One region of the Streptomyces sp. NPDC107559 genome, then DNA from elsewhere that is predicted to be linked to it. Evidence: predicted binding sites of a transcription regulator. Region 1 holds the regulator's gene; each other region holds the start of a gene.

Region 1 (9,414 bases):
TGGGCGAAGGAGAACGGGCTGGCGGACCGCTCGTACGCCGACGTCGTCGCCGCGCCGGAGACGGTCGCCATGGTCGAGGGCTACGTCAAGCAGCTCAACGAGGGCCTCCAGCGCTGGCAGACCATCAAGAAGTTCCGGCTGCTGCCGCGCGACCTCGATGTCGAGCACGGCGAGATCACGCCGAGCCTGAAGCTGAAGCGGCCGGTCGTGGAGCGCGAGTACAAGCACCTGATCGACGAGATGTACGCGGGCTCGCGCGAGGCGTAGGCAGGGCGGTCCGGCCCTGCTCGGTGAGCAACAGGTGCTGCCCGGATGCTCGGAGTCGGTCAGGTTTCTGCCCGGCTTCGAGCACGCGCGTAGCACTGTTCTCACTCATGGCGGCCCACTTCGGTAACTCGGCGCTTATGGACGGGCTCGGTCTGTCACTCTGTCGGCATCGACCGAGGTCCATTCGTCCGAACCGTCCGGGAGCCGCCATGGGGGCCATTCCGACGCAACGGGAGAACCTTCCCCTTGCCTCCGATGCTTCCGGTGCCTCCGACGCCTGCGCGCCGGAGCGCGCGCAGGTGCGCGCGACCGTGGCCGGGAACCCCCTCGCGCCCGGCTCCGCCCGCGCACTCGTACGCGCCGCGCTCGTCGACTGGGCCGAGCAGGGCCGGCCCGGCACCGACCCCGGCGCCGCGGCCGACACCGGCCGCAACGCCGAACCCCGGCACGAATCCCGTGCCGGGCTTCGTGCCGCCCTGCGCACCGGCCGCCTGGCCGACGACGTGCTGCTGGTCGTCAGCGAGCTCGTCACCAACGCCGTCGTCCACGCCGGTACGGACGTCGAGCTCGTGTGCCGCCTGGAGGAGGAGGCGCCGGGCGCGGTCGTCGTGGAGGTCTCCGACCAGCACCCCTCACGGGCCCCGCGCGACGGCGGCGCCGAACCGGCGTACGAGATCCCGGAGTACGGGCGCGGCCTGCGCCTTGTCGCCACGCTCGCCGAGGCCTGGGGCGTCACCTACCGCAGGGGCGCCAAGACGGTGTGGGCGCGGCTGCCCTGGGAACCCTCCGACGGCATCGAGGCGCACGACGGCGCGTGCGCCCCGGCGTACGCCCTCGGCGTGGCCGAGATCCTCGCCCCCGAGCCGCAGCGGGCCGAGCGGGACGGGGACTGGCTGGGCCGCGGCGCCCTGACCTTCCTCGCCGAGGCCTCCGACCTGCTCGCCGGCCAGCTCGACGAGGACCTGGTCGCCGCGCTCACCGGCCAGCTGCTCGTGCCGCGGCTGGCCGACTGGTGCGCGGTGTGGCTGGAGGACGAGGCCACCGGCCGCGGCGGCTGGTCCGGCGACCTCGCGGCGGGCGCCGGACCGCGGCTGGCCCGGGTCTGGCACGGCAGCGAGAACGTCATCGAGGAACTGCGCAGAGCCCTGGAGAAGGACCCGCCACGGCCGTCGGAGGGGATCGCCTCCGGACCGGTTCCGTTCCCCTGGCCCGCCGTGGCCTGGACCGCGGACGACTCCCACGGACCCGGCGCCCCGTCCGGGACCGGTGGGTCGTACGGCGCCGGTGCCCTGTCCGGGACCGGTGATCCGTACGCAACCGATGGGTCGTATGCAACCGATGGGTCGTACGGGCGCGGTGGGTCGTCCGGGACCGGTGGGTCGTACGGGACCGGTGGGTCGTCCGGGACCGATGGGTCGTCCGGGACCGATGGGTCGTCCGGGACCGATGGGTCGTCCGGGACCGGCGGGTCGTACGGTACGGCGCTCGCCTACCGGCTCGTCGCGGGCGGCCGCCCGCTGGGCACCCTGGTCATCGGCCGGGCCGGACTCGCCCGCTTCCCCGACGAGGTCACCGGCCTGGTCGAGGACCTCAGCCGCCGGGTGGCGCTGGCCATCGGCGCCGCCCGGCAGTACGCCCGCCAGGCCACCATCAGCGCCGTGCTCCAGCGGGGTCTGCTGCCCGGTGCCGTCGCGGAGATCCCCGGGGTGCGCAGCGCCCTCGTCTACGAGCCCCGGGACAAGGGCGGACCGAGCGGCGACTTCTACGACCTCTTCCCGGCCGGCGACGGGCGCTGGTGCTTCGCCGTCGGTGACGTCCAGGGCAAGGGCCCCGAGGCGGCCGTGGTGATCGGCCTGGCCCGGCCCTGGCTGCGACTGCTGGCCCGCGAGGGCTATCGCGTCGCCGACGTCCTGGACCGCCTCAACCAGCTCCTCCTCGACGACGCCACCGAGGCCGCGGACGCCTCCGCCCGCGCCCTCGTCGGCCCCACCTCCCCCGGTGACGGCCCGCAGACCCGGTTCCTCTCGCTCCTGTACGGCGAGCTCGCCCCCTTCGACGGCGGCCTGAGCTGCACCCTCGCCTCCGCCGGGCATCCGCTGCCGCTGCTCCTCGGGCCCGACGGCGACGTCCGTACGGTCGCCCGGCCGCAGACCCTCCTCGGGGTCGTCGAGGACGAGACGTACACCAGCGAGACGTTCGAGCTGCGCCCCGGCGACAGCCTGCTGTGCGTCACCGACGGGGTGACCGAGCGGCGCTCCGGCTCGCGTCAGTTCGACGACGGCGACGGCCTCGCGGTCGCGCTGGCCGGCTGCGCGGGGCTGGACGCCGAGCTGATCGCGGAGCGCATCATAGGGCTGGTGCACGAGTTCGGCGGGCACCCGCCCGAGGACGACCTGGCGCTGCTGGTGCTCCAGGCGGAATAGCCCCGGACGGGCCCCGGCGCGACAGGCACCGGGGTCCTGCGAGCGTGCGGGACAATGGAGCACATGCCTTCCGCACTCCCCGACGGCGAGCCCGTCCCCGACGACGGCGCGCTGCCCGTGCCCGCGCTCGCCGGGGCCGCCGACCGCCCCCTCGGGTTCTACCTGCACGTCCCCTACTGCGCGACCCGCTGCGGCTACTGCGACTTCAACACCTACACGGCGACCGAACTGCGCGGCACCGGCGGCGTCCTCGCCTCCCGCGACAACTACGCCGAGACCCTGACCGACGAGATCCGCCTGGCCCGCAAGGTCCTCGGCGACGACCCGCGCGAGGTCCGCACGGTGTTCGTCGGCGGCGGCACGCCCACCCTGCTGGCCGCGGACGATCTCGTACGGATGCTGGGCGCGATCCGCGACGAGTTCGGGCTGGCGGCTGACGCGGAGGTCACCACCGAGGCGAACCCGGAGTCGGTGGACCCGGCCTACCTCGCCACGCTCCGCGCCGGCGGCTTCAACCGGATCTCCTTCGGCATGCAGAGCGCGAAACAGCACGTGCTGAAGGTGCTCGACCGCACGCACACCCCGGGACGGCCCGAGGCGTGCGTCGCCGAGGCCCGCGCGGCCGGCTTCGAGCATGTCAATCTCGACCTGATCTACGGCACCCCGGGCGAGACCGACGACGACTGGCGGGCCTCGCTGGAGGCGGCGATCGGGGCCGGGCCCGACCATGTGTCGGCGTACGCGCTGATCGTCGAGGAGGGTACGCAGCTCGCGCGGCGGATCCGCCGGGGCGAGGTCCCGATGACCGACGACGACGTCCACGCCGACCGCTACCTGATCGCCGAGTCGGTGCTGGCTGGGGCGGGCTTCGACTGGTACGAGGTGTCCAACTGGGCGACCTCGCAGGCGGCCCGCTGCCTGCACAACGAGCTGTACTGGCGGGGCGCCGACTGGTGGGGCGCCGGGCCCGGGGCGCACTCGCACGTGGGCGGGGTGCGCTGGTGGAACGTCAAGCACCCGGGGGCGTACGCGGCGGCGCTGGCGTCCGGGCGGTCGCCGGGGGCCGGACGCGAGGTCCTGGCGGACGAGGACCGGCGGGTGGAGCGGATCCTGCTGGAGCTCCGGCTGCGGGAGGGGGTGCCGCTGGGGCTGCTGAAGGAGGAGGGTCTCAAGGCGTCGCGCCGGGCACTGTCGGAGGGGCTGCTGGTGCAGGAGGCGTACGACGACGGGCGGGCCGTGCTGACGCTGCGGGGGCGGCTGCTGGCGGATGCGGTGGTGCGGGACCTGGTGGACTGAAGGGTCACCCCCGCGACGGTGGACCGTAGGGTCGCCCCCGCGACGGCGGGGAGCACGGCCTGCCCGGCCCGGCACACTTCAGGGTGCGTTCAGGGCACGGTCACATGGTCGATGAGACGCTCGACACATCCCAGCAGCTCCGGTTCCAGGTCCTTGTAGGAACCCACGCGCGCGAGGATCGCCTGCCACACCGCGCCCGTGTTGTCCGAGGGCCAGCCCAGCGCCCGGCACACGCCCGTCTTCCAGTCCTGGCCGCGCGGGACCCGCGGCCACGCCGGGATGCCCAGGGACGACGGTTTCACCGCCTCCCAGACGTCGATGAACGGGTGGCCCACCACCAGCGCGTGCTCGCTCGTCACCGACGCGGCGATACGGGACTCCTTGGAGCCCGGCACCAGATGGTCCACCAGGACGCCGAGGCGGGCGTCCGGGCCGGGGGAGAAGGCGGCGACGATCGACGGGAGGTCGTCGACACCCTCCAGGTACTCCACGACCACGCCCTCGATGCGCAGGTCGTCGCCCCAGACCTTCTCGACCAGCTCGGCGTCGTGCCGGCCCTCGACATAGATCCGCCCGGCGCGCGCCACCCGGGCGCGTGCGCCGGGCACGGCGACCGAGCCGGACGCCGTACGGGAGGGCTGTGCGGGACCGCCCGCGGACGGCCGGACCAGCGTCACCACGGCGCCCTCCAGGAGGAAGCCCCGCGGCTCCAGCGGGAACACCCGGTGCTTGCCGAACCGGTCCTCCAGCGTCACCGTGCCCGCCTCGCAGCGGATCACCGCGCCGCAGAACCCGGTCGCGGGCTCCTCGACCACGAGACCGGGTTCGGCGGGGACCTCCGGTACGGGTCCGGGCTTCTTCCACGGCGGCGTCAGGTCGGGTGAGTACGAGCGCATTCGCACGACGATAGGAGAAGTCGTCGGCGCGGTCTCACGACACGCCGAAACGCCGCGCCAGCGCGTCCCGCTGGGCCCGGACGAAGGCCGCGTCCACCACCGCTCCGTGACCGGGCACGTACACCGCGTCCTCGCCGCCCAGTTCCAGCAGCCGGTCCAGGGCGGCGGGCCAGCGAGAGGGTACGGCGTCGGGGCCGGCCTGCGGTTCGCCGGACTCCTCGACCAGGTCGCCGCAGAACACCACCACCGGGTCGCTCGCCACCACCACCGCGAGGTCCCGCGCGGTGTGCCCGGGGCCCACGTCCGCCAGCAGGATCCGCGGGCCGCCGGCCGGCTCCAGGGCCAGGGTGCCGTGCACGGTCCGGTGGGGGCGCACGAGGGCGTCGGCGGCCTCTTCCGCGGCCCGGCGGCCGAGGCCGTTGCGCACCGCGTCCGCACACATCCCGGCGCGATCCACCCCGTAGAAGTCCGCGACCCGGTCCTCGGTCCCGCGCCCGTACGCGCTCCCGCTCCCGCCCGCGTCCCCGTACGCGCTCCCGCCCGCGTCCCCGTACGCGCTCCCGGCCCCGTCCCCGTACGCGCCCCCGTCCCTGGCCTCGCTCCCGCTCGCGCCCGCGCCCCCGCGCCCGTGCGCGTTCGCGCGCTCGTTCCCGCCCCCGTTCCCGCCCCCGTTCCCCGTGACGGCCGCCCCCGGCGGCGCGGGCGGCGCGCCTTCTCCCGCCGCCACCAGTACCGTCGCGCCCGCGAACGCCGCCGCCCCGAAGACATGGTCGAAGTGGGGGTGGGTGAGGGCGAGACGGCGCACCCGGCAGCCGGCGATCGCCTCCGCCTGCCCGCGCAGCCGGGTACCTTCGGCGAGGCTCGACCCGGCGTCGACCAGCAGCGCGGATCCTGCCCCTGTGATCAGTCCCACCGTGCAGTCCCACACCGGCAGCCGGCACCGCCCGACCCCCTCCGCCAGCCGCTCCCACCCCAGCTCTTCCCAAGTCACCGTCATACCGCGACGCTAATGCCGGAAGCGGGCCCGGCACGACGTCGCAGGCCCAGCCTTGCCCGGGGTGTACCCCACGGCCGTACACTGACTCGGGGACCGTTGGCACTCGCGCGCGCAGAGTGCCAGGCGGCAGGCATCAGGGGACGACAGTCTGGAGGTGTGCGCGAGATGCTGAGCGAACGCAGGCTTCAGGTGCTGCGCGCCATCGTCCAGGACTACGTCGGCACCGAGGAGCCGGTGGGCTCCAAGGCGCTGACCGAGCGGCACAACCTCGGTGTGTCCCCGGCGACGGTGCGCAACGACATGGCGGCCCTGGAGGACGAGGGGTTCATCGCCCAGCCGCACACCAGTGCGGGGCGGATCCCCACCGACAAGGGCTACCGGCTGTTCGTCGACAAGCTCGCGGGCGTCAAACCGATGACGGCACCCGAGCGGCGCGCGATCCAGAGCTTCCTCGACGGGGCCGTGGACCTCGACGACGTGGTGGCCCGTACCGTACGGCTGCTCGCGCAGCTGACCCGGCAGGTCGCCGTCGTGCAGTACCCGTCGCTGACCCGGTCGACCGTGCGGCACGTGGAGCTGCTGTCGCTGGCGCCCGCGCGGGTGATGCTGGTGCTGATCACCGACACCGGCCGGGTAGAGCAGCGCGTGGTCGACTGCGCGGCGCCGTTCGGCGAGACCTCCCTGGCGGATCTGCGGGCGCGGCTGAACAGCCGGGTCGCGGGCCGCCGGTTCGCGGACGTGCCGCGGCTCGTGGAGGACCTGCCGGACGCGTTCGAGGCGGACGACCGCGGCACGGTCTCGACGGTGCTCTCCACCCTGCTGGAGACGCTGGTCGAGGAGAACGAGGAGCGGCTGATGATCGGCGGCACCGCCAATCTGACCCGCTTCGGACATGACTTCCCTCTCACGATCCGCCCGGTGCTCGAAGCGCTGGAGGAGCACGTCGTGCTGCTCAAGTTGCTTGGTGAGGCCGGTGATTCGGGCATGACGGTGCGGATCGGTCATGAGAACGCCTATGAGGGACTCAACTCCACTTCGGTGGTCTCGGTCGGCTACGGTTCGGGCAACGAGGCGGTCGCCAAGCTCGGTGTGGTCGGACCGACTCGTATGGATTACCCGGGAACGATGGGAGCGGTACGCGCAGTGGCACGGTACGTCGGACAGATCCTGGCGGAGTCCTGAGTGGCCACGGACTACTACGCCGTTCTCGGCGTGCGCCGCGACGCGTCGCAGGAAGAGATCAAGAAGGCCTTCCGGCGGCTCGCGCGCGAGCTGCATCCGGATGTGAACCCCGATCCGAAGACCCAGGAGCGGTTCAAGGAGATCAACGCCGCTTACGAGGTGCTGTCGGACCCGCAGAAGAAGCAGGTCTACGACCTCGGCGGCGACCCGCTCTCCCAGTCGGGCGGCGCCGGCGCCGCGGGCGGCTTCGGTGCGGGCGGCTTCGGCAACTTCTCCGACATCATGGACGCGTTCTTCGGCACGGCGTCGCAGCGCGGACCGCGCTCGCGCACACGCCGGGGCCAGGACGCCATGATCCGGCTGGAGATCGAGCTGGACGAGGCGGCCTTCGGCACCACGAAGGACATCCAGGTCGACACGGCGATCGTCTGCACCACCTGCAACGGTGAGGGCGCGGCGCCGGGCACGACCCCCCAGACCTGTGACATGTGCCGCGGTCGCGGTGAGGTCTCGCAGGTCACGCGGTCCTTCCTCGGCCAGGTCATGACGTCCCGGCCCTGCCCCCAGTGCCAGGGCTTCGGAACCGTCGTGCCCAACCCGTGCCACGAGTGCGCGGGCGACGGCCGGGTGCGCTCCCGCCGGACGCTGACGGTGAAGATCCCGGCCGGTGTCGACAACGGCACGCGGATCCAGCTGGCCGGCGAGGGCGAGGTCGGTCCCGGCGGCGGTCCGGCCGGCGATCTGTACGTCGAGATCCACGAGCTGCCGCACTCCACCTTCCAGCGGCGCGGCGACGACCTGCACTGCACGGTCACGATCCCGATGACGGCGGCGGCCCTCGGCACGAAGGTGCCGCTGGAGACGCTGGACGGCATGGAGGAGGTCGACATCCGGCCCGGCACCCAGTCCGGCCAGTCGATCCCGCTGCACGGCCGTGGCGTCACCCACCTGCGCGGCGGCGGCCGGGGCGACCTCATCGTCCATGTCGAGGTCCAGACCCCGAACAAGCTCGACCCCGAGCAGGAGCGCCTGCTGCGCGAACTGGCCAAGCTGCGCGGCGAGGAGCGTCCGCAGGGGCAGTTCCAGCCGGGACAGCAGGGGCTGTTCTCGCGGCTGAAGGACGCGTTCAACGGGCGCTGACCCGAGCGGCCGAGGACATGAAGGGCCCGGGGGCTGCCTGCCCCCGGGCCCTTCGTCCGTACCGCGCGTCCGCTCGCGGCCGCGGCCCGTGCCGCACCCGCATGTCCGGCCGCGGGCCGCCGACGGCCCGATTCGGACTTGTCCGGGGGACGTGACAACATGCCGACATGTCCTCCGCACTGACCGATCTCTGCGCGCATCCGATCGTGCAGGCGCCCATGGCGGGCGGTGTCTCCGTGCCGAAGCTCGCCGCCGCCGTCTGCGAGGCGGGCGGACTCGGCTTCCTGGCCGCCGGGTACAAGACGGCCGACGGCATGTACCAGGAGATCAAACAGCTGCGGAGCCTGACGGCCCGACCCTTCGGCGTGAACGTGTTCATGCCGCAGCCGGAGTACGCGGAGACCGGCGCCGTCGAGGTGTACGCGCACCAGCTGGCCGGTGAGGCCGCCTGGTACGGCGTGGAGCTCGGCGACCCGGACAGCGGGCGCGACGACGGCTACGACACCAAGCTCGCGGTGCTGCTGGACAACCCGGTGCCCGTGGTCTCGTTCCACTTCGGGGTGCCGGACCGGGACACGCTGGACGCCCTGCGCCGGGCCGGTACCCGCACGATGGTCACCGCGACCACCGTCGAGGAGGCCCTCGCCGTGGAGCGGGCGGGCGCCGACGCGGTGATCGTGCAGGGCGTGGAGGCGGGCGGACACCAGGGCACCCACCGCGACCTCCAGGAGAACGACGGCTGCGGCCTCGGACTGCTCGCCCTGCTCGCGCAGGTCCGCGAGAGCGTGGGCCTGCCGCTGGTGGCCGCCGGCGGCATCATGCGCGGCAGCCAGATCGCCGCCGTGCTGGCGGCCGGCGCCGAAGCGGCCCAGCTCGGCACCGCCTTCCTGGCCACCGCCGAGTCCGGCGCGCACACCGTGTACAAGCAGGCGCTCACCGATCCGCTGTTCGCCCGCACGGAGCTGACCCGCGCGTTCTCCGGGCGGCCGGCCCGCGGCCTGGTCAACCGCTTCCTGCGCGAGCACGGGCCGTACGCGCCCGCCGCGTATCCCGAGATCCACCACCTCACCGCGCCGCTGCGCAAGGCCGCCGCCCTGGCCGCCGACGCGCAGGGCATGGGGCTGTGGGCGGGCCAGGGCCACCGGATGGCGCGCGAGCTGCCCGCCGGGCGGCTGGTCGAGGTGCTGTGCGCCGAACTGGACGCGGCCCGGGC
Region 2 (9,414 bases), on a different contig from region 1:
CCACCTCGCCCGCGCAGTCCAGGAAGGCGCCCGCCCACCGCCGGGTGAGGAAGCCCAGCCGGTCCGCGCCGAGCATGCCCCGCACGATCTGTTCCCGGATGTCGTCCGGCAGCATCCGGAAGTAGTCCGGCGGCGCCCACGGGGTGTGCGAGAAATGGCCGATACGCAGGTCGGGGCGGAGTTCGCGGAGCATGCCCGGCACCAGCGTCAGGTGGTAGTCCTGGACGACCGCCGTCGCCCCGTCGGCCGCCTCCTCGGCGAGCGCCTCGGCGAAGGCGCGGTTGTACCGTTCGTACGCCACCCACCGGCGCCGGAACTCCGCGTCGAAGACCGGCTCCAGCGGGGTCTGGTAGAGCATGTGGTGGACGAACCAGAGCACCGAGTTGGCGATGCCGTTGTAGGCGTCGGCGTGCACGTCGGCCGGGATGTCCAGCATCCGCACGCCCGGCTCGCCCGCGCCGCGCCGCACCGCCTCGCGGTCGCCGTCGGACAGGGCGGAGCACACCCACAGCGCCCCGGCGTCGGGCCCGATGGCCGACAGGCCCGAGACCAGCCCGCCGCCGCCCCTGCGGGCGTGCAGCGAGCCGTCCTCGCCCACCTCGTACGAAACCGGGCCGCGGTTGGACGCGACCAGCACCTCAGCAGTGTGCGTGGAAGCCATACGCCTCAACCTAGCCCGGCCCGGAAACGCTCAAACGTGCGGAAGGCCCACAACAGTCCGGAAACATTTGTATACGACCCCTTCGGGAACGTCACCCCGTGCACCCGTCAGGCCACCTTGCGTGACCTGTACTCGGCGATCTCGGCCATCGGCGGCCGCTCCTCCGTGTCCACGGAGTACGTGCGCGGCTCGAAGCCGTCCCGGCCCCGCTCGAACTGGGTGAGAGAGGGCCGGATCAGATGCCCGCGGGCCATCCGCAGCTGCGCGGTGCGGTAGATGGCGGCGGCCATCCGGCCCAGTGCCTGCCCGTCCTGGTGGCGGTGCTTGCGCACCCCGACGTCCACCTGGGCGAGCGCGTCGAGGCCCACCAGGTGCAGCGAGTCGACCAGCATGCCCAGCTCCACCCCGTACCCGACCGGGAAGGGCAGCTGTTCCAGCAGGGAGCGGCGGGCCGCGTACTCGCCGCCGAGCGGCTGCACGAACCCGGCCAGCTGCGGCCAGTGCATGTTCAGCAGCGGACGGGCCATCAGCTCGGTGACCCGGCCGCCCTGGCCGGCCGCCCCGCCCAGCGGGCGGTCGTACATGGCCTTGACCAGGTCGACGTCCGGATCGGTGAGCAGCGGGCCCACGATGCCGGAGACGAAGTCGGAGGAGAACTCCCTGAGGTCGGCGTCGACGAAGCAGACGATGTCCCCGCCGGTGACCAGGAGGGACCGCCACAGCACCTCGCCCTTGCCGGGCACGGCCGGGATCCGGGGCAGGATGGCGTCGCGGTGGACGACCCGGGCGCCCGCGGCCGCGGCCACCGCCGAGGTGCGGTCGGTGGAACCCGAGTCGACGACGACGATCTCGTCGACGAGCGGGACCTGCTGCATCAGGTCGTGCCGGATCACGGAGACGATGTCACCGACCGTCTCCTCCTCGTTGAGTGCGGGCAGGACGACGGAGACCGACTGGCCCCGGGCGCGTTTCGCGGCGAGGATCTTGTGGAGCGGGCGGTCGCTGACGGACCAGGAGCGTGTGCTCAGCCAGCGCTCGACTTCTTCCAGCACAGCGGCGGCTCCTTCTGCGTTCTGCGTGCTCGCGGCGGGCGTGGACGCCCGCCGCGACAGCGGCTGACGGGCACGGGTATCTCGCGGTTCGGACGACTCTCTCAACTGTCGGGGCCTTCGGTTACAGTCTTGAACAACGCGGATGACCATCGCATGTCCAGGGTGGCCGACCGCTGAAAACTTCATACCGCTCATCCAGAGGGGCAGAGGGATACGGCCCGATGAAGCCCCGGCAACCCTCCAGTCGGTTTCTCGTTCACGCGAGGCTCCCGGCTCGGGAAGGTGCCAAATCCGTCTCACGGCGAAGTGCGTCGTGAGGAAGATGAGGAGAAAGGGCCTCGCCTCCATGGCTGCGCAGACTGCTGTAAGCACCACGAACCCCGTCGATCTGGGCTCCGCCGCGGCGCTCTCCTGCCGCGAGTGCGGACACCGCGTGCCCCTCGGCCCGGTCTTCGCCTGCGAGGAGTGTTTCGGCCCGCTCGAGATCGCCTACGACTTCTCGCGGTACGAGACCGAGGAGCTGCGCAAGCGGATCGAAGCGGGACCCGCGAACATCTGGCGCTACGCGCCGCTGCTGCCCGTCCCCGCGGACGTGGCGGACAAGCCCAACCTCAACCCCGGCTGGACCCAGCTCGTCAAGGCCGACAACCTGGCCCGCGAGCTCGGTGTCACGGGCGGGCTGTACGTGAAGGACGACTCCGGCAACCCGACGCACTCCTTCAAGGACCGGGTCGTCGCCCAGGCCCTGGAGGCCGCGCGCGCCTTCGGCTTCACCACCCTGTCCTGCTCCTCCACCGGCAACCTGGCCGGCGCCGTCGGCGCCGCGGCCGCCCGTGCCGGTCTGCGCTCCTGCGTGTTCATCCCGCACGACCTGGAGCAGGGCAAGATCGTCATGGCCGCGGTCTACGGCGGTGAACTCGTCGGCATCGAGGGCAACTACGACGACGTGAACCGTTTCTGCTCGGAGCTGATCGGCGATCCGGCGGGCGACGGCTGGGGCTTCGTCAACGTCAACCTGCGGCCGTACTACGCGGAGGGTTCCAAGACCCTGGCGTACGAGATCTGCGAGCAGCTCGGCTGGCGGCTGCCCGACCAGCTGGTCGTCCCGATCGCCTCCGGCTCCCAGCTCACCAAGATCGACAAGGGGCTCCAGGAGCTCATCAAGCTCGGACTGGTCGAGGACCGGCCGTACAAGATCTTCGGCGCCCAGGCGGAGGGCTGCTCGCCGGTGTCCGTGGCCTACAAGGCCGGCCACGACGTCGTACGGCCCCAGAAGCCGCACACCATCGCCAAGTCCCTCGCCATCGGCAACCCGGCCGACGGGCCGTACGTCCTCGACATCGCGCGCCGCACGGGCGGTGCCGTGGAGGACGTGACGGACGAGCAGATCGTGGACGCGATCAAGCTGCTGGCTCGGACCGAGGGGATCTTCGCCGAGACGGCGGGCGGGGTGACGGTGGGCGTGACCCGCAAGCTCATCGAGAACGGCCTGCTCGACCCGGCCCTGACGACCGTCGTGCTGAACACCGGTGACGGTCTGAAGACCCTCGACGCGGTCGCCGGCACCGGTCTGACCGCGACCATCCGCCCGAACCTGGACTCCTTCCGAGAGGCTGGCCTCGCATCATGAGCGTCAACGTCCGCATCCCCACCATCCTGCGCACCTACACCGGCGGCGCCGCCGAGGTGAGCGCCCAGGGCGCGACCCTCGCCGAGGTCATCTCCGACCTGGAGAAGAACCACACCGGCATCGCCGCCCGCGTCCTGGACGACCAGGGCAAGCTGCGCCGGTTCGTCAACGTGTACGTGAACGACGACGACGTCCGCTTCGAGCAGGGGCTCCAGACGGCCACTCCGGACGGCGCCGGCGTCTCCATCATTCCGGCGGTCGCCGGAGGCTGATCATTACCTTCGGTAACCTCGGTTACCGAGTGTTCATAGAATTGCCCCCTCCGCGAGAGAAGCGGAGGGGGCAATTCTGTGTGATTGAGCGCGGTAGAGTTGGGGAAGCAGCTCCCGATTCCGGGGTTTGCGACCTTGACGACCTGCCGCACGGGCGACGAGAAGTAGCCAAAGTGGGCAGGTGTTTTGCGCCTTTCGCCCCCAATGCCCGGCCCAAGTTGCCCTGAAACAAGGCGAATTGCTGCTGTTCCGTGGACTCGTCGTGCCCGGATTTCTCGTCCGATTGACCTGTTGCAGACGGCAGTTGGACAGATACATTCAGCCGCGGTCGACGCGTTCCGGCGCACGCCCCCGTCCCATGGGGGGTGAGGTCTGACCCGGATCCGCGAAGTGTGGATCTGTGCAAGGGCCAGTAATAGGGGAGTTAGGCATGGCTCAGGGCACCGTCAAGTGGTTCAACGCGGAGAAGGGGTACGGCTTCATCGCGGTCGACGGTGGTGCGGACGTGTTCGTCCACTACAGCGCGATCCAGATGGACGGGTACCGCACCCTGGAAGAGGGCCAGCGGGTCGATTTCGAGATCTCGCAGGGTCAGAAGGGGCCGCAGGCGGACATGGTCCGGCTGGCGGCCGGCTGAAGCACGCGCCGACTTATTGCAGCGACGTTCTTCTGTTCTTCGCCGAAGGGCTCGCATCCCGTGGGGTGCGAGCCCTTCGGCCTGTCCGGGTGCCGTCGCTCGCGACCTGCGGATCACCCGAGGGCGCTTGCACTCGGCAGGGGCGAGTGCTAATCATTGCGTTAGCACTCTGAAGGTGAGAGTGACAACGAAGGACCGGGTCGGTGAGGCCCGCAGGCCGGGTGGGGCAAGGAACCACGAGGCGTGCGAGCCGTCCGTCGCGGGCGCCAGCGCGGTCCGGAGCAATCCACCCCAGTCCGGGAGGACCACTTCACATGGCCAAGATCATCGCGTTCGACGAGGAGGCACGGCGCGGCCTCGAGCGCGGCATGAACCAGCTCGCGGACGCCGTGAAGGTGACGCTCGGCCCCAAGGGCCGCAACGTCGTCCTCGAGAAGAAGTGGGGCGCCCCCACGATCACCAACGATGGTGTCTCCATCGCCAAGGAGATCGAGCTCGAGGACCCGTACGAGAAGATCGGCGCCGAGCTGGTCAAGGAAGTCGCCAAGAAGACGGACGACGTCGCCGGTGACGGTACGACCACCGCGACCGTCCTCGCCCAGGCGCTCGTCCGCGAGGGTCTGCGCAACGTGGCCGCGGGTGCCAACCCGATGGCCCTCAAGCGCGGCATCGAGAAGGCCGTCGAGGCCGTCTCCGGCGCCCTGCTCGAGCAGGCGAAGGATGTCGAGACCAAGGAGCAGATCGCTTCCACGGCCTCCATCTCCGCCGCCGACACCCAGATCGGCGAGCTCATCGCCGAGGCGATGGACAAGGTCGGCAAGGAAGGCGTCATCACCGTCGAGGAGTCCCAGACCTTCGGTCTGGAGCTGGAGCTCACCGAGGGTATGCGCTTCGACAAGGGCTACATCTCGGCGTACTTCGCCACCGACATGGAGCGGATGGAGGCGTCGCTCGACGACCCGTACATCCTGATCGCCAACTCCAAGATCGGTTCCGTCAAGGACCTGCTCCCGCTCCTGGAGAAGGTCATGCAGTCGGGCAAGCCGCTGCTGATCATCGCCGAGGACGTCGAGGGCGAGGCCCTGTCGACCCTGGTCGTCAACAAGATCCGTGGCACCTTCAAGTCCGTCGCCGTCAAGGCCCCGGGCTTCGGTGACCGCCGCAAGGCGATGCTGAACGACATCGCCATCCTCACCGGCGGCGAGGTGATCTCCGAGGAGGTCGGCCTCAAGCTGGAGAACGCGACCCTGGACCTCCTGGGCCGCGCCCGCAAGGTCGTCATCACCAAGGACGAGACCACGATCGTGGACGGCGCCGGCTCCGCCGACCAGGTCCAGGGCCGGGTCAACCAGATCCGCGCCGAGATCGAGAACTCGGACTCGGACTACGACCGCGAGAAGCTCCAGGAGCGCCTGGCGAAGCTGGCCGGCGGCGTGGCCGTCATCAAGGCCGGTGCCGCCACCGAGGTCGAGCTCAAGGAGCGCAAGCACCGCATCGAGGACGCCGTCCGCAACGCGAAGGCGGCCGTCGAGGAGGGCATCGTCGCCGGTGGTGGCGTGGCCCTGCTCCAGGCCTCCGCGGTGTTCGAGAAGCTCGAGCTCTCGGGTGACGAGGCGACCGGCGCCAACGCCGTGAAGCTCGCCCTGGAGGCCCCGCTGAAGCAGATCGCCGTCAACGGTGGTCTCGAGGGCGGCGTCGTGGTCGAGAAGGTCCGCAACCTGACCGTGGGCTGGGGCCTGAACGCGGCCACCGGCGAGTACGTCGACATGATCGCCGAAGGCATCATCGACCCGGCGAAGGTGACCCGCTCTGCGCTGCAGAACGCCGCCTCCATCGCCGCGCTGTTCCTCACCACCGAGGCCGTCATCGCCGACAAGCCGGAGAAGGCCGCGGCCCCGGCCGGCGGCGGCATGCCGGGCGGTGACATGGACTTCTGATCGACCTCTGGTTGATCCGCGTCCTTACCGAGGGCGGTACCTCCCGGCGACGGGGGGTACCGCCCTCGGGCTTTTCCCGGCCCGGACAGGCTCTTGGCCCGGCCGGCTCGCGCCCGCGTTCCGATGGGCCGGGGTCCGGCGTGGCCGGGATCACACGGCGTGTCGGCGGGCGGCCGGAATGCGTCGGGGTGGCGGTTCCGTTGAGGTAGGCACACGTTACATGCGTATGCACATACCGTCCGGTCTATCGTCACTTCGCGAGGAGCCCCCCACGTGAGCGTCACCGAGTCCGCAGTCTCCCGTGCGGCCGAGATCCTGTCCCGGCCCGTCGACATCAACGGCCTCACCGTCCCCAACCGCATCGTGATGGCGCCGATGACGCGCGAGTTCTCCCCGGGCGGTGTCCCGGGCGAGGACGTGGTGTCGTACTACGCCCGCCGTGCCGCCGCGGGCGTCGGCCTGATCGTCACCGAGGGGACGTACGTCGGTCACGACTCGGCCGGGCAGAGCGACCGCATCCCGCGCTTCCACGGCGAGGACCAGCTGGCGGGCTGGGCGAAGGTCACCGACGCCGTGCACGCGGCGGGCGGGACGATCGTGCCGCAGCTGTGGCACATCGGCATGGTGCGCCGGGCGGGCCAGCCGCCGTTCGCGGACGCCCCGCCGGTCGGCCCCTCCGGCCTCTACAAGGAGGGCGCCGAGGTCACCGGTCAGGCCATGACCCAGCAGGACCTGGACGATGTCGTCGAGGCGTTCGCCAAGGCGGCGGCCGAGGCCGAGCGCATCGGCTTCGACGGGGTCGAACTGCACGGCGCGCACGGCTATCTGATCGACCAGTTCCTGTGGGCGGGCACCAACCGCCGCACGGACGCCTACGGCGGCGACCCGGTGGCCCGGACGAAGTTCGCCGCGGAGATCGTCGCCGCGGTGCGCGCGGCGGTCTCGCCCCGGTTCCCCGTCATCTTCCGCTACTCGCAGTGGAAGCAGCAGCAGTACGACGCCCGGCTCGCCGAGACCCCGCAGGAGCTGGAGGCGATCCTGGCCCCGCTCGCCGCGGCCGGTGTCGACGCCTTCCACGCCTCCACCCGCCGTTACTGGGTCCCGGAGTTCGACGACTCCGACCTCAACCTGGCCGGCTGGACGAAGAAGCTGACCGGCAGGCCCGCCATCACCGTCGGCTCGGTCGGCCTCGACGGCGACTTCATCAACGCGTTCGTCGGCGAGGGTTCCCCGGTGCGCGGCATCGACAACCTCCTCGACCGCTTCGAGCGCGACGAGTTCGACCTGGTGGCCGTCGGCCGCGCGCTGCTCCAGGACCCGCAGTGGGCGGCGAAGGTGCTGGCCGACCGCTTCGACGAGCTGAAGCCGTACGACGCGGCGGCGCTGAAGACCCTCAGCTGAGCCGTCGGGGCCCGCGGACGCGCTCTGGCCGCGGGCCCCGACTCCCGTTAGCGTGCGGCGGATGAGGATCCTGCATCTGTCCGACACCCATGTGGAGCGGACCGACGAGCCCAACCGGCACGGCGTGGACGCCACCGGGTCCCTGCGGCTGATGCTGGCCGAGCTGGCCGGGCAGCGTGACATCGACGCGGTCGTGGTCACCGGCGACCTGGCGAACGACGGCGCGGTGGAGGCGTACACGACCGTGCGGGAGGCCGTGGGCGAGTTCGCGCGGATCCGGGACGCCCCGGTTTTTTACACCACCGGCAACCATGACGAGCGCCGGGCCTTCGCGAAGGTGCTGGGCAGTGGCCATCTGGGCCCGGACGGGACCGACCGGGCCGCCGCCGTGCTGCCGGGGGCCGAACGGGCCGCCGTCGGCGAGGTGGACGGCCACCGTTTCGTGACGCTGGACTCGCTGGTGCCCGGCGAGGTCTACGGGAGGCTGGGGGAGACCCAGCTCGCCTGGCTGCGCGAGGTGCTGGCCACGCCCGCGCGGCACGGCACCGTGCTCGCGCTGCACCACCCGCCGATCTGTCTGGACGTGCCGACCCAGCGGGCCTTCGGCCTGCTCGACGCGGACGCCCTGGCCGACGCGATCCGCGGCACGGACGTACGGGTCGTGCTCGCCGGGCACTTCCATCTCCAGCTGTCCGGTTTCCTGGCGGGCGTGCCGGTGTGGGTCACGCCGGGCGTGGTCAACCGCATCGACCTGACGACCCGGCCGGGCACCGAACGCGCGGTGCGTGGCGCTTCGGCCTCGCTGGTGGAGCTGGGCGGGGCGGCGGGGCCGATGTTCCACACCTTCCACGCGCGCGACCCGCGGGCCCACGAGACCGTCTACGAACTCGACGAGGAGCGCACCCGCGAGGTGATCGCGCGGTACGGGCCGACTCCGGACCCGCGGTAAGGCTCGGGCGCCTCGCCTCGCCTCGCCTCGCCTCGCCGGGCAGGGCGTACAAGTTTTCGCTTGCTTAAGTCAATCAATCGACCTAAGGTTGCCTGAGTCAAGCACATTGGTGTGCCCGCACGTCCCGCTCCCACGGAGGCCTCTTCATGTCCGACACTCCTGTCCGGCCCACAGCCGCCGGGGGATCCGCCCCGCCGAGGTCGAACGCAGTGGTGGCGGTCCTGGCCTTCGCCGGAATCGTCGTCTCGCTGATGCAGACCCTGGTCATCCCGATCGTCCCCGAGCTGCCGAAGTACCTGCACGCCTCCGCGTCCGACGCGGCCTGGGCGGTCACCGCCACCCTGCTCGCCGCGGCCGTGGCCACCCCCGTCGCCGGCCGGCTCGGCGACATGTTCGGCAAGCGCAGGCTGCTGCTGATCAGCGTCGTGCTGCTGGTCTTCGGCTCGGTGGTCTGCGCGCTCAGCGACTCGCTGGTCCCGATGATCGTCGGCCGTGCCCTCCAGGGCCTGGCCGCCGCGGTCATCCCCCTCGGCATCAGCATCATGCGCGACGAACTGCCGGCGGAGAAGCTCGCCGGCTCCATCGCCCTGATGAGCGCCTCGCTGGGCGTCGGCGGTGCCCTGGGCCTGCCCGCCGCGGCCTTCATCGCCGACAACTTCAGCTGGCACGTCCTGTTCTGGACCTCCGCGACCCTCGGCCTCGTCGCCCTCGGACTGGTCCTGGTCTTCGTACCGGAGTCCGCGGTGCGCACCGGCGGCCGCTTCGACTTCGTCGGCTCGCTCGGCATGGCGGCCGGACTGGTCTCCCTGCTGCTGGCCGTCTCCAAGGGCGGCGACTGGGGCTGGGGCAGCGGTACCACGCTCGGCCTGTTCGCC
Region 3 (9,414 bases), on a different contig from region 1:
GGGGGTCGGTCGAGCCGACCCAGGGCACCTTCAACTGGGCCGAGGCCGACCAGATCGTCGCCTTCGCGCAGGCGCACGACCAGCAGGTGCGCGGCCACACCCTGGTCTGGCACAGCCAGAACCCGAGCTGGCTGACCAACGGCAGCTGGACAGCCGCCCAGCTGAGCAGTCTGCTCCAGAACCACATCAGCACCGAGGTGGGCCGCTACAAGGGCAGGATCACCGCCTGGGACGTGGTCAACGAGCCCTTCAACGAGGACGGCACCTACCGTTCGACCCTCTGGTACAACGGCCTCGGCGCCGACTACATCGCCAGCGCTCTGACCTGGGCGCGAGCCGCCGACCCGGCCGCCAAGCTGTACATCAACGACTACAACGTCGAGGGCGTCAACGCCAAGAGCACCGCCCTGTACAACCTGGTCAAGTCCCTGAAGGAGCGCGGCGTCCCGATCGACGGCGTGGGCCTCCAGGCCCATCTGATCCTCGGCCAGGTGCCCGCCACGCTCCAGCAGAACATCCAGCGCTTCGCCGACCTCGGCGTCGACGTGGCGATCACCGAGCTGGACATCCGGATGGCGTTGCCGGCCGACAGCACGGAACTGGCCCAGCAGGCCGCCGACTACAAGGCGGTCACCTCCGCCTGCGTGGCCGTGACGCGCTGTGTCAACCTGACCGTCTGGGGCTTCACCGACTCCGACTCCTGGGTCGACAGCACCTTCCCGGGGTACGGGGCGGCGACGTTGTACGACGCGAACTACGCGCCGAAGCCCGCGTACTACGGCGTGGTCGAGGCGCTCGGCGGTACGACGACCACGCCGCCGCCCTCCACCGGCGCCTGCACGGCGACGTACAGCGTGGTCAACCAGTGGAACACCGGCTTCACCGGCCAGGTGAGGATCGCCTGCTCCGGCGCCTCGCTCTCCTCGTGGAAGGCGGTCTGGACGTACGGCGCGGGCCAGCAGATCAGCCAGGCCTGGAACGCGACCTGCACCCAGTCGGGCGCGGCCGTCTCGTGCGTGAACGCCTCCTACAACGGGTCGGTCCCGGACGGCGGTTCGGTGACGTTCGGGTTCAACGCGTCCTGGAGCGGGAGCAATCCGCTGCCCACGGTGACACTGGGTTGAGATCGCACTGAGCTCACCCTGAGAAAAGTGAGATTTTCTGAAGAAAACTGTCCTAGACAAGCCCGTTGTAATAATTCGGACTTACGTTCCTCTGCGTGACCGGACACGACGAGAAACAGGACTGGGACACGGGCGGACGCGGAGGCCGGCGGTCGATCGTCCTGAGGGCCGCCGGCCTCACCCTCGCGGGCGCTCTGGTGCTCGGCGTCGCGGCGACGGGATGGGTCTACTGGCATCTGAACAACAACATCAAGAGCGTCGACATCAACAGCGCGCTCGGCGACGACCGCCCGGCCAGGGCGGTGGCCGCGCCCACGTCCGGCGGGTCGGCGTCCCCCTCGGCCGCCGCCTCCGCGCCGCCGACCGGGGCGCTGAACATCCTGGTGCTGGGCTCGGACTCGCGCAGCGGCGCCGAGAACCGGGAACTGGGCGGCGGCAGCAGTTCCGGCGCCCGCTCCGACACGGCGATGGTCGTGCACCTCGACGCGGGCCGCACCACGGCCACCGTGGTCAGCATCCCGCGTGACACCCTCGTCACCCGTCCGTCCTGCCCGCTGTCGTCGGGGCGCTCGACGGCGGTGGCCTACGGCGCGATGTTCAACAGCGCGTACGCGGTGGGCGGTCCGGTCTGCGCGGTGAAGACCGTCGAGTCGATCACCGGCGTACGGATGGACCACTACATCGAGATCGACTTCTCCGGCTTCGCGAAACTGGTGAACGCGCTCGGCGGGGTCACCGTCACCACCGACGAGGACATCGACGACGACGACAGTCATCTGCACCTCGCGGCGGGCACCCATCACCTGGACGGCAAGCAGGCCCTCGCCCTGGCCCGCACCCGGCACGGCATAGGCGACGGCAGCGACCTCGGCCGCATCGGCCTCCAGCAGAAGCTGGTGAAGGCGCTGCTGACGCAGATCGCCTCGATCGACCTGCTGACCGATCCCACCGAGCTCTACGGGGTCGCCGACGCCGTCACCGGCAGCCTGACCACCGACACCGGACTCGACTCGCTGGGCGAACTCACCAGCCTGGGCGAGAGCCTGAAGGGCCTGGCGGCCGACCGGGTCGAGACGGTGATGATGCCGGTGGTGACCGCCCCGTCGGATCCCAACCGGGTGGTGGCCCGGGAACCGGCGGCGAGCGAGCTGTGGGAGTCCCTGCGGTAGGGCACCTCGTTCAGATCATGCCGATGACCTGCGGAAACACACCCCGGAGAAAATTCTTCGAAGAATTTCGGCGACCGTGTCGATCCGGCCCTCCCTTGTTCGACGCACAGGTGAGAGGCGGGGAAGGACCCCGCCCGGGAGACTCGGCACCGTACGGGTCGCCCATCGCCGTGAGGAGTCACCATGCCCCGCTTCCTTTCGCTCGTGCAGATCGACGAGTCCACCGCGCCCGCCGAGGGACCCAGCCCCGAGCTGATGCAGCGGATGGGTGAACTGATCGAGGAGATCACCAAGGCCGGTGTCATGCTCCAGACGGAGGGCCTGACGCCCAGTGCGCAGGGCAAGCGCGTCCACTACGCGGGCGGGGAGCTGTCCGTGACCGACGGGCCCTTCACCGAGGCCAAGGAGGTCGTCGGCGGCTACGCCATCATGCAGTGCAAGGACATGGCCGAGGCCGTGGAGTGGACCAAGCGCTTCCTGAAGGTGCACGAGGACTTCTGGACGGTGACCTGCGAGGTGCGCCAGATCGCCGAGGGCTGAGCGGTTCCGCACTGGGTGTTGTCAGTGCGGGGGTGTTCGATGGGGGGTTGTGAGCTCGCAACCCCCCGCCGACCCGCGCGGCGTCATCGAGACCGTCTTCCGCCTGGAGTCCCCCCGCGTCATCGCCGCCGCCACCCGGATCGTGCGTGACATCGGCATCGCGGAGGAACTGGCCCAGGACGCCCTGGTCGCGGCCCTGGAGCAGTGGCCGCGGGACGGGGTGCCCGACAACCCGGGCGCCTGGCTCGTCACCACCGCCCGCCGCCGCGCCGTCGACCTGGTCCGCCGCCGGGAGAACTACGCCCGCAAGCTCGCGGAGATCGGCCGCGACCTGGAGACCACGGTGCCGGCGCAGGAGCCCGCCGACCCGGACGACATCGACGACGACCTGCTCCGGCTGGTCTTCACCACCTGCCACCCGGTGCTGTCCGCCGAGGCCCGCACCGCCCTGACCCTGCGCCTGCTCGGCGGCCTGAGCACGTCCGAGATCGCCCGCGCCTTCCTCACCCCGGAGCCGACGCTCGCCCAGCGCATCGTCCGCGCGAAACGGACCCTCGCCACCCGGAACGTCGCCTTCGAGGTGCCCGGCGGCCCCGACCGCGAGGCCCGCCTCGGCTCGGTCCTCGACGTCATCTACCTGATCTTCAACGAGGGGTACGCGGCCACCGCCGGGGACGACTGGCTGCGCCCGGCGCTGTGCGAGGACGCCCTGCGGCTCGCCCGGCAGCTCGCGGCGCTGATGCCCAAGGAGCCCGAGGTGCACGGGCTCGCCTCCCTGCTGGAGTTCCAGGCCTCCCGCACCGCCTCCCGCACCGGCCCCGACGGCGAGCCGATCCTGCTCAAGGACCAGAACCGCCGCCGCTGGAACCGCATGCTCGTCGCCCGTGGCGTCGACGCCCTCGCCCGTGCCGACGCCACTGTCACCGGCGTCCCCGGCCCGTACGTACTCCAGGCCACGATCGCCGCCTGCCACGCCCACGCCCACACCTACGAGGACACCGACTGGCGGGCCATCGCGACCCTGTACGGTCTCCTCGCCGTCCGCGCCCCCTCCCCGGTCGTCGAACTCAACCGCGCGGTGGCCGTGTCGATGGCGGACGGTCCGGCCCCGGCCCTGGAGATCGTCGACGCGCTGGCCGCCGAACCCGCCCTGCGGGACTACCACCTGCTGCCGAGCGTCCGGGGGGACCTGCTGGCACGGCTGGGCCGCACGGCGGAGGCACGGACGGAGTTCGCACGAGCGGCCGCCCTGGCCCGCAACGAACGGGAAAGACGGCTGCTGCGACGACGAGCGGACGAACCCACACCCTGAACAGCGCCAAAAGGGGCGCGGGGAACTGCGCGACCGGCCACGGCGGACCCGCACCCGGCCACAGGCCCGCGCCGCCGGAAGCGCCCCTGGGGCAGGCCCTAGGCCGGACGGCCGATCAGCATCGTCGGCGCCCCCGCCACCCGGGTGAGGAACACCGTCGCCGCGTGCGGCCCCTGCGGCTTGACCTTGCGCCGCAGCTCCTCCGGTTCCACCGCCGACCCGCGCTTCTTGACGGTCAGCACCCCGACCTCCCGCTCCCGCAGCAGCGCCTTCAGCCGCTTGACGCTGAAGTGGAGCTGGTCGGTGATCTCGTACGCCGAGGCGTACACGGTCGGGCGCAGTTCGTCCGACGTCACGTACGCGATCGTCTCGTCGAGGAGGCCGCCGCCGACCTCCTCGGCCACCTCCGCCACCAGATGGGCACGGATGACGGCGCCGTCGGGCTCGTACAAGTAGCGTCCGACGGAACGGACCCCGGGGTCGGGCAGGCCGCGGGAGAGCAGGGTGCGCGGGCCGGGCAGCAGGGTGGAGCGCACCGCCCCCGGGCTCGTCCCGAACCACAGCACCGCCTCCTTCACGTCCCCACCGTCCGAGATCCACTCGGCCTCCGCCTCGGCGGGCACCGCCTCGTGCGGAATGCCGGGCGCGACCTTCAGCGCGGCACGCGGGGCCGCCAGGGCCGTCCGCACCGCCCAGGACAGCGGCGGCGAGTACGCCTCCGGATCGAAGATGCGGCCCCGCCCGCCCCGGCGCGCCGGGTCCACGAAGACGGCGTCGTACGACGACACGTCCACCTCCGTGACGTCCGCCTCCCGCACCTCGATCAGGTCGGCGAGCCCCAGCGCCTCGGCGTTCGCGCGCGCCACGGCCGCCGTCGTCGGGTCGCGGTCCACGGCCAGGACCCGGATGCCGGCGCGGGCCAGCGCGATCGCGTCGCCGCCGATGCCGCAGCACAGGTCCGCGACCGAGGTCACGCCGAGCTCCTCGAACCGCCGCGCGCGGTAGGCGGCCACCGTCGCCCGGGTGGACTGTTCCACCCCGTTGGGCGTGAAGAACATCCGCTCCGCGTCCTCGGCCGCGAACTTCGCCGCCGCCCGCTGCCGCAGCCGGGCCTGGCCGAGCGCCGCCGACACCAGGTCGGCAGGGTGCTCGCGGCGCAGCCGGGTGGCGACGGCGAGTTCGTCGGCCGGGGCGGTGTCGCGGACCTCGTGGAGGAGGGCGCGGCCTTCGGGCGTGAGGAGGGCGTCCAGGTCGTTCACCGGCTCATTGTGGGCCAGTCGGTGGACGGCGCGCCTCCGGTGGCGGTGTCGGGCCCGGCCGGCGGCCCTGGGCTGGGAGGATCCGGCAACATGCGAGTAGTCGTACAAGCTGAAAAAAATGCTTTTGTTGGGACTTTGAGAAGCTCCCGGATCTCCAGGGTTTCCCGCGTCTGCCGGGGCTCCCGGATCCGCGGCGGTATCGCCACGCTCGCCGTCGCCGCCTCGGGCTGTGCGCAGGGCGGCGGGGCCGCCCAGGTGCGCCCGGCCCCCGGACAGCAGGGGCTCCAGGCACCCCCGGCCCGCGCCCTCGACGCCTACGCGGGCCGGCTGCGCGCCGAGTACGCGGCACGGGTGGCCGCGTCCCGGCGCTGGGGCCTGGCCCGGGTCCCGCTGACACCCCCGGCGCCGCCGGCGAGGAAGCCGCGGATCACCGCTCGCGACGGCTTCGAGGTCGACGGCCGGCGGGAGCGGAACCTGCCCCCGGTCTTCACCACGATCCCCACCAAGAAGAGGATCGTCTTCCTCACCATCGACGACGGCGCCGAGAAGGACCCGGCGTTCCTGCGCATGATGAGCGAGCTGAAGATCCCGTACACCGCCTCCCTCAGCGACTACCTGATCAACGACGACTACGGCTACTTCAAGAAGATGCAGCGCAGCGGGGTGGTCCTGAACAACCACACCCTGCACCACCCCTACCTCCCCGGACTGTCCTACGAGGAACAGAAGCGCGAGATCTGCGGCATGCAGGACGTGATCGAGCGTCAGTACGGCAGGCGCCCGACCGTCTTCCGCCCGCCCTACGGCAACTGCAACCGGGACACCCTGGTCGCCGCGAAGGCCTGCGGCATCAAGTACGCCCCGATCTGGGACGAGGAGGTCTTCGTCGACCACTGGGAGTACCGCGAGTGGGACCAGGACCTGCACCCCGGCGACATCGTCCTGACCCACTTCCGGGGCCGATCCGACTGGCGGGGCACCATGCCCGACATGATCCGCCGGTTCCTCCGGAAGGTGACCGACAAGGGCTACGCGGTGGCCCGCCTGGAGGACTACCTGTGAGGCTGCGGGCGCTGACCGCGGGAGTGCTGGCGTCGGCCGTACTGCTGCTCACCGGCTGCGCCCAGTCCGTCGACCCGATCGAACGGCTGGGCAGGAAGGCGGCCCAGGGGGTGCGACCGCACGGCCCTGGCGCCCGACAGGCGTACCGCCACTGGGGTCTGTCGGCCCCGCTGGCCCAGGCCCCCCGGCGGGCGGCCCGGCCGCTCACCGCCACCGCACCGGGCCTGCCGACGGTGGTCGACCGGGTCAGGACCCACGACCGGGTCGTCTTCCTCACCTACGACGACGGCGCCGAACGCGACCCCCGGTTCGTCGACATGGTCCGCGAACTGCGGCTCCCGGTCAGCATGTTCCTCACCGACAGCGTCGCCGGACCGGGGTACGGCCACTTCGCCCGGCTGCGCTCGGTCGGCGCGAGCCTGCAGAACCACACCCTCGACCACCCGTCCCTGCGCGGACTGCCGTACGTCGGCCAGCGCGCGGAGATCTGCGGGCAGCAGGAGAAGCTCAGGACCCGCTTCGGCCTGCGCCCGCGGCTGCTCCGGCCGCCCTACGGGACGTACGACCACGCCACCCTGCGGGCCGCCGCCCGGTGCGGTATCTCGACGCTGGTGCTGTGGCGGGTGTCGATGGGCGCGGCCGGCCTGACGTACACCAGGGGTTCGCACCGGCTGCTCCCCGGCGACATCGTGGCCGTCGGCCCGGACGAGACCCCGGCCCCGACCCTCAGGAAGCGCACCACCCACCTGCTGCGCCGGATCCAGGAACAGGGACTGACGGTGGCTCGGCTGGAGGACTACGTGTAGCGCGGCCGCGCGCGAACCGTCTCGCGCGCGAACCGTCTCGAGTGCGGCGGACGGCATCACCCGCCGAGCCCCGCGCCGCCGCCGGCCGGGCGCGAAAAACCGCGCCGCGCCGTCCGCAATTGGCACTCCGCTTGACCGAGTGCTAATCGCGGTCATAGTCTCGGCTCTGGCACTCCCCCCTGGAGAGTGCCAACACGCGACGGGCAGGTCCGGCACCCGCGACGACGGATCCACCTGGTCGCCACCTCAGACAGTTAACCCCGTGAGATCTCCGAAGGGGGAGGTCGGATCGTGACGACCACCAGCTCCAAGGTTGCCATCAAGCCGCTCGAGGACCGCATTGTGGTCCAGCCGCTGGACGCCGAGCAGACCACGGCCTCTGGCCTGGTCATCCCGGACACCGCCAAGGAGAAGCCCCAGGAGGGCGTCGTCCTGGCCGTGGGCCCGGGCCGCTTCGAGAACGGCGAGCGTCTTCCGCTCGACGTCAAGACCGGCGACATCGTGCTGTACAGCAAGTACGGCGGCACCGAGGTGAAGTACAACGGCGAGGAGTACCTCGTCCTCTCGGCTCGCGACGTCCTCGCGATCATCGAGAAGTAGTCACCTCGCTTCCTCGCGAAGCACTTTGTTTTGAACTGCGCCCCTGGCCCCCGCGACCATTAATCAGCCGGGCGTCGGGGGCGCAGTCGTTCACCCTGATTCACCTCGAGATTTCCGAGAGGGCAAACGCTCCCATGGCGAAGATCCTGAAGTTCGACGAGGACGCCCGTCGCGCCCTCGAGCGCGGCGTCAACAAGCTTGCCGACACGGTCAAGGTGACGATCGGCCCCAAGGGCCGCAACGTCGTCATCGACAAGAAGTTCGGCGCCCCGACCATCACCAACGACGGCGTGACCATCGCCCGTGAGGTGGAGATCGAGGACCCGTACGAGAACCTCGGCGCCCAGCTGGTGAAGGAGGTCGCCACCAAGACGAACGACGTCGCGGGTGACGGCACCACCACCGCCACGGTGCTCGCCCAGGCGCTCGTGCGCGAGGGCCTCAAGAACGTCGCCGCCGGTGCCTCCCCGGCCGCCCTGAAGAAGGGCATCGACGCCGCGGTCAAGGCCGTCTCCGACGAACTGCTCGCCTCGGCCCGCCCGATCGACGAGAAGTCCGACATCGCCGCCGTGGCCGCGCTGTCCGCCCAGGACCAGCAGGTCGGCGAGCTCATCGCCGAGGCCATGGACAAGGTCGGCAAGGACGGTGTCATCACCGTCGAGGAGTCCAACACCTTCGGTCTGGAGCTGGACTTCACCGAGGGCATGGCCTTCGACAAGGGCTACCTGTCGCCGTACTTCGTGACGGACCAGGAGCGCATGGAGGCCGTCCTGGAGGACCCCTACATCCTCATCAACCAGGGCAAGATCGCCTCCATCCAGGACCTGCTGCCGCTGCTGGAGAAGGTCATCCAGACCAACTCCTCCAAGCCGCTGCTGATCATCGCCGAGGACGTCGAGGGCGAGGCCCTGTCGACCCTGGTCGTCAACAAGATCCGCGGCACGTTCAACGCCGTCGCCATCAAGGCCCCCGGCTTCGGCGACCGCCGCAAGGCGATGCTGCAGGACATGGCGATCCTCACCGGCGCCACGGTCATCTCCGAGGAGGTCGGCCTCAAGCTCGACCAGGTCGGCATCGACGTGCTGGGCTCGGCCCGCCGCGTGACCGTCACCAAGGACGACACCACGATCGTGGACGGTGGCGGCGAGACCGCCGACGTGCACGGCCGCGTCGCCCAGATCAAGGCCGAGATCGAGAACACGGACTCCGACTGGGACCGCGAGAAGCTCCAGGAGCGCCTCGCGAAGCTGGCCGGCGGCGTGTGCGTGATCAAGGTCGGCGCCGCCACCGAGGTGGAGCTGAAGGAGAAGAAGCACCGTCTGGAGGACGCCATCTCCGCGACCCGCGCCGCGGTCGAGGAGGGCATCGTCTCCGGTGGTGGCTCCGCGCTGGTCCACGCCGCCAAGGTCCTGGAGGGCAACCTCGACAAGACCGGCGACGAGGCCACCGGTGTCGCCGTGGTCCGCCGCGCGGTCGTCGAGCCGCTGCGCTGGATCGCCGAGAACGCCGGCCTGGAGGGCTACGTCATCACCTCCAAGGTCG

What was found. Region 1 encodes HrcA, which represses chaperone genes, less so after heat shock. Its sites were predicted from a motif close to TTNGCACTCNGNNNNNCNGAGTGCNAA; they were not measured.
Region 2: the regulator HrcA is predicted to act here: its motif matches at 4,379-4,405, upstream of groL (chaperonin GroEL).
Region 3: the regulator HrcA is predicted to act here: its motif matches at 7,392-7,418, upstream of groES (co-chaperone GroES).

The regions. Positions count from the first base shown of each region.
Region 1 is NZ_JBVKBD010000001.1:596,410-605,823, forward strand. It holds gene ACZ7OY_RS02440 (AMP-dependent synthetase/ligase) at 1-267, shown strand, start outside; gene ACZ7OY_RS02445 (SpoIIE family protein phosphatase) at 477-2,690, shown strand; gene hemW (radical SAM family heme chaperone HemW) at 2,754-3,986, shown strand; gene ACZ7OY_RS02455 (DUF3097 domain-containing protein) at 4,076-4,882, opposite strand; gene ACZ7OY_RS02460 (MBL fold metallo-hydrolase) at 4,917-5,879, opposite strand; gene hrcA (heat-inducible transcriptional repressor HrcA) at 6,045-7,061, shown strand; gene dnaJ (molecular chaperone DnaJ) at 7,062-8,201, shown strand; gene ACZ7OY_RS02475 (nitronate monooxygenase) at 8,369-9,414, shown strand, end outside.
Region 2 is NZ_JBVKBD010000004.1:136,605-146,018, forward strand. It holds gene ACZ7OY_RS15195 (alpha,alpha-trehalose-phosphate synthase (UDP-forming)) at 1-661, opposite strand, end outside; gene ACZ7OY_RS15200 (glucosyl-3-phosphoglycerate synthase) at 769-1,713, opposite strand; SAM riboswitch class I at 1,902-2,042, shown strand; gene thrC (threonine synthase) at 2,060-3,343, shown strand; gene ACZ7OY_RS15210 (MoaD/ThiS family protein) at 3,340-3,615, shown strand; gene ACZ7OY_RS15215 (cold-shock protein) at 4,046-4,252, shown strand; gene groL (chaperonin GroEL) at 4,567-6,189, shown strand; gene ACZ7OY_RS15225 (NADH:flavin oxidoreductase) at 6,463-7,590, shown strand; gene ACZ7OY_RS15230 (metallophosphoesterase family protein) at 7,652-8,539, shown strand; gene ACZ7OY_RS15235 (MFS transporter) at 8,686-9,414, shown strand, end outside.
Region 3 is NZ_JBVKBD010000005.1:291,327-300,740, forward strand. It holds gene ACZ7OY_RS18470 (glycoside hydrolase family 10 protein) at 1-1,124, shown strand, start outside; gene ACZ7OY_RS18475 (LCP family protein) at 1,220-2,293, shown strand; gene ACZ7OY_RS18480 (YciI family protein) at 2,477-2,833, shown strand; gene ACZ7OY_RS18485 (RNA polymerase sigma factor) at 2,883-4,145, shown strand; gene ACZ7OY_RS18490 (class I SAM-dependent methyltransferase) at 4,244-5,404, opposite strand; gene ACZ7OY_RS18495 (polysaccharide deacetylase family protein) at 5,591-6,466, shown strand; gene ACZ7OY_RS18500 (polysaccharide deacetylase family protein) at 6,463-7,272, shown strand; gene groES (co-chaperone GroES) at 7,564-7,872, shown strand; gene groL (chaperonin GroEL) at 8,007-9,414, shown strand, end outside.